Regions from separate parts of the Arthrobacter vasquezii genome, predicted to be linked through region 2. Evidence: predicted binding sites of a transcription regulator. Region 2 holds the regulator's gene; the other holds the start of a gene.
What was found. The regulator Rex, encoded in region 2, represses fermentation and respiration genes when NADH is low (regulators of the CRP and FNR family bind a similar motif). The targets are predictions, from matches to a motif close to CTTGTGAANNNNTTCACAAG.
Positions count from the first base shown of each region.

Region 1: rhaI (L-rhamnose isomerase) is a predicted target of Rex. The motif match lies at 2,526-2,545, and genes of this name have one in related genera.

Region 1 covers NZ_JAROKN010000054.1:14,227-18,637, forward strand. The annotation lists gene P4U43_RS14730 (Gfo/Idh/MocA family protein) at 1-815, opposite strand, end outside; gene P4U43_RS14735 (L-rhamnose mutarotase) at 913-1,254, opposite strand; gene P4U43_RS14740 (LacI family DNA-binding transcriptional regulator) at 1,410-2,408, opposite strand; gene rhaI (L-rhamnose isomerase) at 2,660-3,826, shown strand; partial or broken gene P4U43_RS14750 (class II aldolase/adducin family protein) at 3,829-4,411, shown strand, end outside.
Region 2 covers NZ_JAROKN010000007.1:49,173-53,583, reverse strand. The annotation lists gene P4U43_RS05025 (HAD family hydrolase) at 1-748, opposite strand, end outside; gene P4U43_RS05020 (glutaredoxin family protein) at 882-1,151, shown strand; gene P4U43_RS05015 (redox-sensing transcriptional repressor Rex) at 1,294-2,004, shown strand; gene P4U43_RS05010 (hypothetical protein) at 2,030-2,698, opposite strand; gene P4U43_RS05005 (YceI family protein) at 2,812-3,363, opposite strand; gene P4U43_RS05000 (histidine phosphatase family protein) at 3,566-4,231, shown strand; gene P4U43_RS04995 (TlpA family protein disulfide reductase) at 4,318-4,411, shown strand, end outside.

The sequences.
Region 1 (4,411 bases), on a different contig from region 2:
CGGGCCGGCGTCAGCTTCCAGCTCGCGTGGTTGTGGCCATAGAGGTGCTCGAGCTCGATGGTGGCGTGCTCCGTGTCGATGCGGATCAGGCTCGACTCCCGCGGCGCGAGCACAGTGCTCAGAACCGACGCGACGGCGCCGCACTCGAAGACGACGACGCCGCACGAGGTGTCCTCGGTCTCCAACTCCCGGTCAAGCCGGAACAGCTGGCCGGACACCGAGCTCCACTCGCCGAGCAGGTAGGCGAGCAGGTCGATCTGGTGAATGCCGTGGCTCAGCGTGGTGCCGCCACCCTCGGTCTCCCACGTTCCGCGCCACGGCACGTCGAAGTACTCGGGACCGCGGTACCAGTGCGTGTGGCAGACAGCGGTCAGCGGCCTGCCCAGTTCACCCGACTGCAGCAGGTTCCGGATATGAGCGGCGGCCGTGCCGGTTCGCTGCTGAAAGACGACGGCCAGCTTGCGGTCTGCCGCCACCGCGTCCGACTGCATGGCGTCCACCTCTGCGAGGGAGAGCGCAGGTGGCTTTTCGGCGATGACGTGAGCACCGGCGTCGAACGCTGCTTTGGTCTGTTCCGCGTGTCCCGCCGGCGGAGTGCAGATATGCACGACGTCGACAGCCTCCTTGGCCAACAGCTCCTCCAGGGTGCCGTACCCGGCTGCGATTCCGTGCCGGGCGTTGAAGTCACGGACCCGCTCCTCGCTGGGGTCGGCTGAAGCAACCGCAGTGACGCCGTCGATCGCGGCAAGCGCCTCGGCATGGAGGTGCGCCACGGCGCCGGTGCCGAGGACGGCAGCGCGGAGGATGCGGGTCATTGGAGGGACCTTTCGAGTCAGGATCGCCGGTGCGTGGCACGTTCGTGGGGTCTTCCCGGCGAACCTGCCATTTTCCGGCTACTTTGCGGGCTGATGATCATTCGGCGTGGGCGTCGAGCTGGTCCTCGAGGTGAAAGACCTCCTCGATCCTCACAAATCCTTCGTCCGGCCGGCCGTCGAGCTCCACGAAGAACTCGCCCATCTCGGCCTGCCATCGGGCATTGACGTCGGTCTCGGCCATAGCGCGCTGGGCTGCGGCGAGGTCATCCGACTCGACGTACCCGATCAGGAGGCCATCCGGCCGGAGGAAGAGCGAGTAGTTGTTCCAGCCGGTGTCCTTGAGGGCGCGGAGCATGTCCGGCCAGACGGCGGCATGGCGCTCCTTGTACTCCTCAAGGCGGTCGGGCTTCACCTGCAACTGGAAGCAGACGCGTTCCATAGTTCTCCTCGTCGAGCGGGTATGAATCGTTTCATGGATGCTACCACTGCGACTTGCCAAGGAGCTCGCCTGCCCGCAACTTTTGCGCACCTACGGTGACTCAAACCGGCGTCGGACTCGCCGGAGCTGCACAAAAGTTCACGAAGGAGGAAGGGCTAGAGGGTGCTCCCCCGGCTGACCAGCTCGGGCTGGAAGATGACCTGCCGGCTTTCGGGTGAGGTCCGATCAATCGCTTCAAGCAACAGTTCGACGGCGGTGCGCCCCATCAGCTCCGTTGGCCGCCGCACTGTGGACAGCGGAACAACCGCAGACTGGGCGAAATCGATGTCGTCGTAGCCGATCAGCGCGAGGTCCTCCGGAATCCGCAACCCGCGGATAAGCAGCACAGCCTGCATCACGCCGATGGCCAGCAGATCGTTGGCGCAAAAAATGCCGTCCGGCAGGCCTTCCCTGCCGCGCTCCGCAAGGAGTTCACCGGCTGCACGCCCCGCCAGCACGGTCATTGCGGCGGCTTCCACTACCTCGAGCTCGGCATCCGGGTACTCCTCCACAGCCTGCTGCGCTCCGGCCAGACGGTCCGCCACCTGTTGGATGTCGGTGGACGCTCCGATGAACGCGATGCGCCGCCGCCCGCGCGAGAGCATGTGCTTCACCGCCATGTAACCGCCGGCGACATCATCCACTGACACTGAACTGACCCGGCGCTGCGGGTCCACCCGGTCCACCAAAACCACGGGCACGCCGTGAGCGCGCAGCTGTTCGAGCCGGGAATCGACGTTACCTACCGGCGAAATCAGGACACCCTTGACTCGCTGCTGCTCGAACACATCGAGATAGCGGCTTTCGCGGCCGGCGTCATGCCCACTATCCCCCAGCAGCACGGTGCTGTCCGACTCCGCCGCCCGGTCTTCGGCGGCGCGCGCCAGCGAAGAGAAGAACGGATTACTGACGTCGAGGACGATGAGCCCAATGGTGCGGCTGAGCCCGGCACGGAGCTGGCGAGCGGCATCATTGCGCACGAAGCCCAGTTCCGAGATGACGCTGAGCACCCGCTCACGGGTCTTTTCAGCTACGCGGTCCGGGTTGTTGAGCACGTTCGATACTGTGCCCACGGCAACCTGCGCCTGGTCGGCAACGTCTTTGATACTGACCATCCGGGCAGACCCTCGATTCCTGGAAGTGACGGGCTGTAGACAAGCGGTGGACGAAAATCTGCACTCTTCACGAGAATGCTTGACACCACTTATCGCCAAGGATACCTTTGAAACGTACTAATGAATCGATTCAATATCTGATTCATCTCCTGACCGTCACCGCCGCCTCCTTCAGGCCTAGTGAAAAGTCAGTGCAAAACAACGACGATGCGCGCGGGCTTGCAGCCGGCAGCTGTAAATGGAGAGAAGTAATGGTTGACCTGAGCCGCATAACGCCAACCCTGGAGAACCTCGCTATTGAGGTGCCGTCCTGGGCTTACGGCAATTCCGGAACCCGCTTCAAGGTATTTCAGACTCCCGGCACTCCGCGCACTGTGCAGGAGAAGATCGCCGACGCCGCCAAGGTTAACGAGCTGACCGGCCTTGCGCCCTCCGTTGCCTTGCACATTCCCTGGGACAAGGTGGAAAATTACGGCGCGCTTTCTGACTTTGCGCAGGGCCTCGGCATCACGCTGGGCACCATCAACAGCAACACGTTCCAGGATGACATCTACAAGTTCGGGTCCCTGACCCACAGCGACGCCGCCGTTCGCAACAAGGCCCTCGACCACATGTACGAGTGCATCGACGTCATGAACGTCACCGGTTCACAGGACCTGAAGATCTGGCTGGCTGACGGCACCAACTACCCCGGCCAGGGCGACATGCGCTCACGCCAGGACTGGCTGCATGATTCCCTGCAAAAGGTTTACGAGCGCCTCGGTGATGACCAGCGCATGGTTCTCGAGTACAAGTTCTTCGAACCGGCGTTCTACCACACCGACGTCCCTGACTGGGGAACTTCCTACGCCCACACCCTGGCCCTCGGTGAAAAGGCCATGGTCTGCCTCGACACGGGCCACCACGCTCCCGGCACCAACATCGAGTTCATCGTGGCGCAGCTGATCCGCCTCGGAAAGCTCGGATCCTTCGACTTCAACTCGCGCTTCTACGCGGATGATGACCTGATCGTGGGGGCAGCGGATCCGTTCCAGCTGTTCCGCATCATGTACGAGGTGGCTCGCGGCGGCGCCCTCGACCCGGCTGCCAACGTGGCGCTGATGCTGGACCAGTGCCACAACCTCGAAGAGAAGATCCCCGGCCAGATCCGCTCTGTCCTCAATGTGCAGGAGATGACGGCCCGCGCGCTGCTCGTTGACCGGGAGTCGTTGACCAAGGCGCAGGAAGCGGGCGACGTCCTCGGAGCCCATGCACTGTTCATGGACGCCTTCTACACCGACGTCCGTCCGGCACTCGCCCAGTGGCGTGAATCCCGCGGACTTCCCGCGGACCCCATGGCTGCCTACACGGCCAGCGGCTACCAGGAAATCATCAACGCTGACCGTGAGGGCGGACAGCAGGCAGGATGGGGCGCGTAACCATGACTAACCAAACCGTTCAGGACCTCATCAACCGCTCCAACCGGCTCGGTGCGGACAAACGCAACACGAACTACGCCGGCGGCAACACCTCGGCCAAGGGCAGCGACACCGACCCCGTCACCGGCGAGAACGTCGAGCTGTTGTGGGTAAAGGGCTCCGGCGGTGACCTCGGCACCCTTAAGGAACAGGGTCTGGCCGTACTCCGCCTCGACCGTCTCCGTGCCCTGACCAACGTCTACCCTGGCCTTGACCGCGAGGACGAGATGGTCGCGGCGTTCAATTACACCCTGCACGGCAAGGGCGGCGCGGCACCTTCCATCGATACCGCCATGCACGGCCTCGTCGACGCCGCACACGTTGACCACCTGCACCCGGACTCAGGCATCGCGATCGCCACGGCGGTCGACGGCGAAGCACTCACCGAAAAGATCTTCGGCGACAAGGTGGTGTGGGTGCCCTGGCGGCGCCCGGGCTTCCAGCTCGGCCTGGACATCGCCGCGATCAAGGCCGAAAACCCGCAGGCCGTAGGCACCATCCTTGGCGGGCACGGCATCACCGCGTGGGGCGAAACCTCCGACGAGG
Region 2 (4,411 bases):
TTCGAAAATCATAGATTGGCCAGTTGGAGTCACGTGCGTGCTTGCGAAGGCGATGGTCAGGGTTGATAGCGACCGGGTGGCCAACAATGCTGAGCAGTGGCACATCGTTGTAGGAATCGCTGTACGCCCAGCAGCGGGACAGGTCCAGGCCCTCTTTCCCGGCAAGTTCGTTGACGGCCGTGGCCTTTGCCGGCCCGTGGAGGAACTCACCCACGAGCTTGCCTGTGTAGAAGCCCTCAGAGACCTCTCCCACAGTGCCGAGTGCACCCGTGAGCCCAAGCCGGTTGGCGATCACGCTGGCCACTTCGACGGGAGTGCCCGTGACCAACCAGACGCGGCGCCCGTTGCGGAGGTGCTGTTCCGCGAGGGCACGCGCTCCCGGCCAGATCTTCGACGCGATCATTTCGTCATAGACTTCTTCGCCAAGGGCCAGCACATCTTCATGCGCAATGCCGATAGCGAAGGCAAGAGCGGCATCACGGACAGCATGGATGTCGGTCATGTTCTCGCCGCGCATCACGAAGCGCAGCTGTTTCCAGGCCAGCCCTGCGGCAAAACGAAGCGTGAAAGCCCGCCGCTGGTACATCTTGCGCGCCACATGGAAGAGACTGGCGCCGCGCATCATCGTGTTGTCGACGTCGAAAAATGCTGCTTCCCCGGCCGGTCCGCCCAGCGGAGAAGATTCGGCAGGCACAGTCTCCGTGGAAGACCCGGGCTCGACTGCGGGTCGGAGGCTGGCTGCAGACATAGCACGAGTCTAATCACTGGTTGGCGTTCAGCGTGTCCGCGGACACCCACAGCAACCAGCCGATTTTTCACGCTTCGAGGGCGTTCCGTAATGGCGACCTGCACGGAGCCCGCGGCCAGTAAGCTTGTGGACCATGACTCAGCAGACCCAACCGCCTGTCGCGGAATGGAGCACGGGCCTCGTGTTGGTGACGAGGCCGGACTGCCACCTCTGTCACGCCGCCCGGGAGACAGTGAGCCGCGTGGCTGCCGAACTGGGCGTGCTTTGGCGGGAAGAGTCGATTGCCGATCACGCCGATCTGCTGGAACGATTCTCGGAAGAGGTGCCGGTTCTGCTTCTCGACGGGGTCCAGCGGGACTTCTGGACAATCGACGAAGCGCGCCTGCGCAGGCTACTCACCTGAGCCGTTGTGCTCAGCGCCCTCCTGACTTTGAGGGCTTCCATCAGGGACCTAAAGTGGGACTATCCCGCCGTCATCCTCCGGCGGGCGGGCGGAGCAGTTCAGGCCGCCGGCGAACAAATAACGGAGAGATGAACCAGTGACCATGTCGGAGCTTCCCGGATTACGGTCCGCCGCGAGCGATCAGCAGGGCAGGCAAATTCCGCCTGCATCGCTCGCCCGCCTGACCATTTATCTGCGCGCCCTCAACTCCCTTCTGGCGGAGGGGATTGAACGAGTGTCTTCGGAGGAACTGGCAGACGCGGCGGGCGTGAATTCGCCCATGCTCCGCAAGGACCTCTCCTACCTGGGTTCCTACGGCACGCGGGGTGTCGGCTACGACGTCCAGTACCTGAACAGCCAGATCTCCACAGCCCTGGGACTGACTCAGGACTGGCGGGTAGCCATCGTCGGAGCCGGAAACCTCGGGCGTGCGCTCGCCGGGTACTCGGGGTTCCAGTCGCGGGGCTTCGAGGTGGTCGCGCTGTTCGACGCAGATCAGATGATCGTCGGTACGGAGGTCGGCTGGCTGCGCGTCAGCCCAGTGGAGGATCTGGCAACCGTGCTTCACAGGACGCGCGCCAATATGGCTGTTCTCGCGGTACCAGCGGGCGTTGCACAGCAGTTGTGCGATGAACTTGTTGCGGCCGGGGTGACAAGCATCCTAAGTTTCGCGCCGGTAGTGCTGCAGGTTCCTGACCGGGTGCAGCTGCGCAAGGTGGACATGGCCACGGAGCTGCAGATCCTCGCTTACCACGCACAGCGGGCGCAGGATCCGGATCTTGATGCCGGTTCCAGCGCCCGCGCGGCCCAGTAGGGCCGGTCCAGCAAGCTTCTGCGCGCTAGTGCGTGATTTGCTGCCGCTTGAAGTAGGCGTTGGACGGCTTGAGCCAGCACAGCACAACTCCGGCGACGCCAAGCAGCACCACGAGCACGTTCAGCGCGATGGAGAATCCGCTTGGCTGCAGGCTTTCCCCACCCAGCTGCGCCTGGACTTCAGCGTTGCCCTGCAGCGCGGCGAGCGTCACCCAACTCATGATCATGAGCAGAACCGAAATACCCGCAAGAACAGTGGCGGTTATGCGTGCCCAGTTGTGTCCCTTGCGGATGAAGACGGCCAGCAGTACGTATACGCCGGTGGTAAGGATGCCGACAACGATCCCGATGCCGACACCGATTGCAGCCGCTCCCGCCGGCCCACCCGTGGTGCCTGATCCCATCAGGGTGGTGATGAAGTTGAGAACCCCAGCGGCGATGATCAGCCAAAAAGCCAGATTGACTTCCTTGGGGAGGGGCGGCCGCGCCTGTTCCGGCATGCGGGCTGCACTCGGGTAGGCATACCCTGCGGGCTGGGCCGACTGGTAGGAGTATGGAGATGCAGGTTTCTGCGGTTCGGGGGAGAGGCCCGCACCGGAGTTCTGTGTTGGTCCGGGCTCATTGGGATTGAGTGACTCAGTTCCGGAGAGCTGGTGCGGATCGCGTTCTGAAGGATCGTGTGATGGCGTACTCATGCGCTCAGCGTACCGCCGTCAAGCTTTCGCCGTCGGGCTTTCAGGACAGAAAAAACGAGGGGGCGTGCCGGAAAGCCGGCACGCCCCCTCGAAGGGATTCGTGAGCAAAGAGCCTAGTTGGCCGAGGGTGCCACGAAAGCGGCGTCAAGGTTGATGGTCACCTTGTCGCCCACCAAAACACCGCCGGCCTCAAGAGCTGCGTTCCAGGTCAGGCCGAATTCCTTGCGGGAGATGACCGTTTGGCCGGAGAATCCAGCGCGGGTGGCACCGAAGGGGTCAACAGCAACACCGTTGAACTCGGTATCGATGGAAACTTCCTTGGTGATCCCGCGGATGGTCAGGTCGCCGATCAGCTTGTAGGTCTCGCCGGCGCCTTCGACCCGCTTGGACACGAAAGTCATCTCGGGGAACTGCTCAGCGTCGAAGAAGTCGCCGCCGCGAACGTGGGCGTCGCGGTTCTCATCGTTCGAGTTGAAGGATTCGGTCTTGATGGTTGCGGTGACCTGCGAATCCTCGAGTGAGGATCCAACCTGCAGGGTGGCGTCGACGGTGTCGAAGTTCCCGCGTACCTTGCTGATCCCGGCGTGGCGGACGCTGAAGCCCACTTCGCTGTGCGAGCCGTCGAAGTTCCAGGTGCCCTGAGTGAGTCCGGTGGGGATAGCCATGATGTTTCTCCTGATCTGTCGTGCTTTGGGTTGGTGTGCGGCCGAGGCGACCGAACGAGCGTGTACCTCTAATAAACATGCATTTGCATCTTTTATTCCAGAGATTGCTTCAATCTTCAAATATTTTTCTCTACCGCCTCTTCCGACAACCAGTCGCCGGCCGATTTAGCCCTCTGGCGCGAGGGATGCGAAACTTGATGACATGCCCTCAGCCACCGTTCACCTCGTGCGCCACGGCGAAGTCCACAACCCGGACGGGATCCTCTATGGCCGCCTGCCCGAGTTCCATCTGTCAGAGCTCGGTCGTGAGATGGCCGAGCGGGTTGCGGGCTACTTTGCGGAGCGCAGGAACGACGGCGCCGACATCGTGCATCTCGTCGCCTCACCCCTCACGCGCGCACAGGAGACCGCTGAACCGACAGCTCGTGAGCTCGGCCTCACCGTTGTAACCGATGAGCGCATCATCGAGGCGGAGAACCGGTTCGAGGGGATGGCGCAGGTCGCCCAGCAGATCAAGCACCCCCGGCACTGGAAGTCCCTGCGAAACCCGTTCACTCCATCCTGGGGTGAGCCGTACAGTGCCCAGGTTGAGCGCGTCATGTCCGCTGTCCATGATGCGCGGCGCGCGGCGTTGGAAGCTTCCGGCGGCAAGGACGCCGAGGCGATCATGGTCAGCCATCAGCTGCCCATCTGGGTTGCGCGGCTGGCAGCCGAGAACCGGCGGTTGTGGCATGATCCGCGCCAGCGTAAATGCACGTTGAGCTCCGTAACCTCCCTCTATTTCGACGGCGACCAGCTCACTGGCGTGCGGTATGAGGAGCCCTGTGCTGATCTATTGCCGCGCGCGAAGAACATCCCGGGAGCGTAATACAATTACTACACGTTGTAGAACTCGTGGAAGCCGTTGTGACTCAAACTGAAGCCGCCCCGCGCCGCCGGCCAGGCCGCGCACTGATGTGCCTTGCCGCGTCGGCGATTGCCGCCGTCGTTGTCCTTTCTGGCTGTGCTGCACAGGACCCGCTGGCCCAGCAAGCGGCCGAGGGCAGCA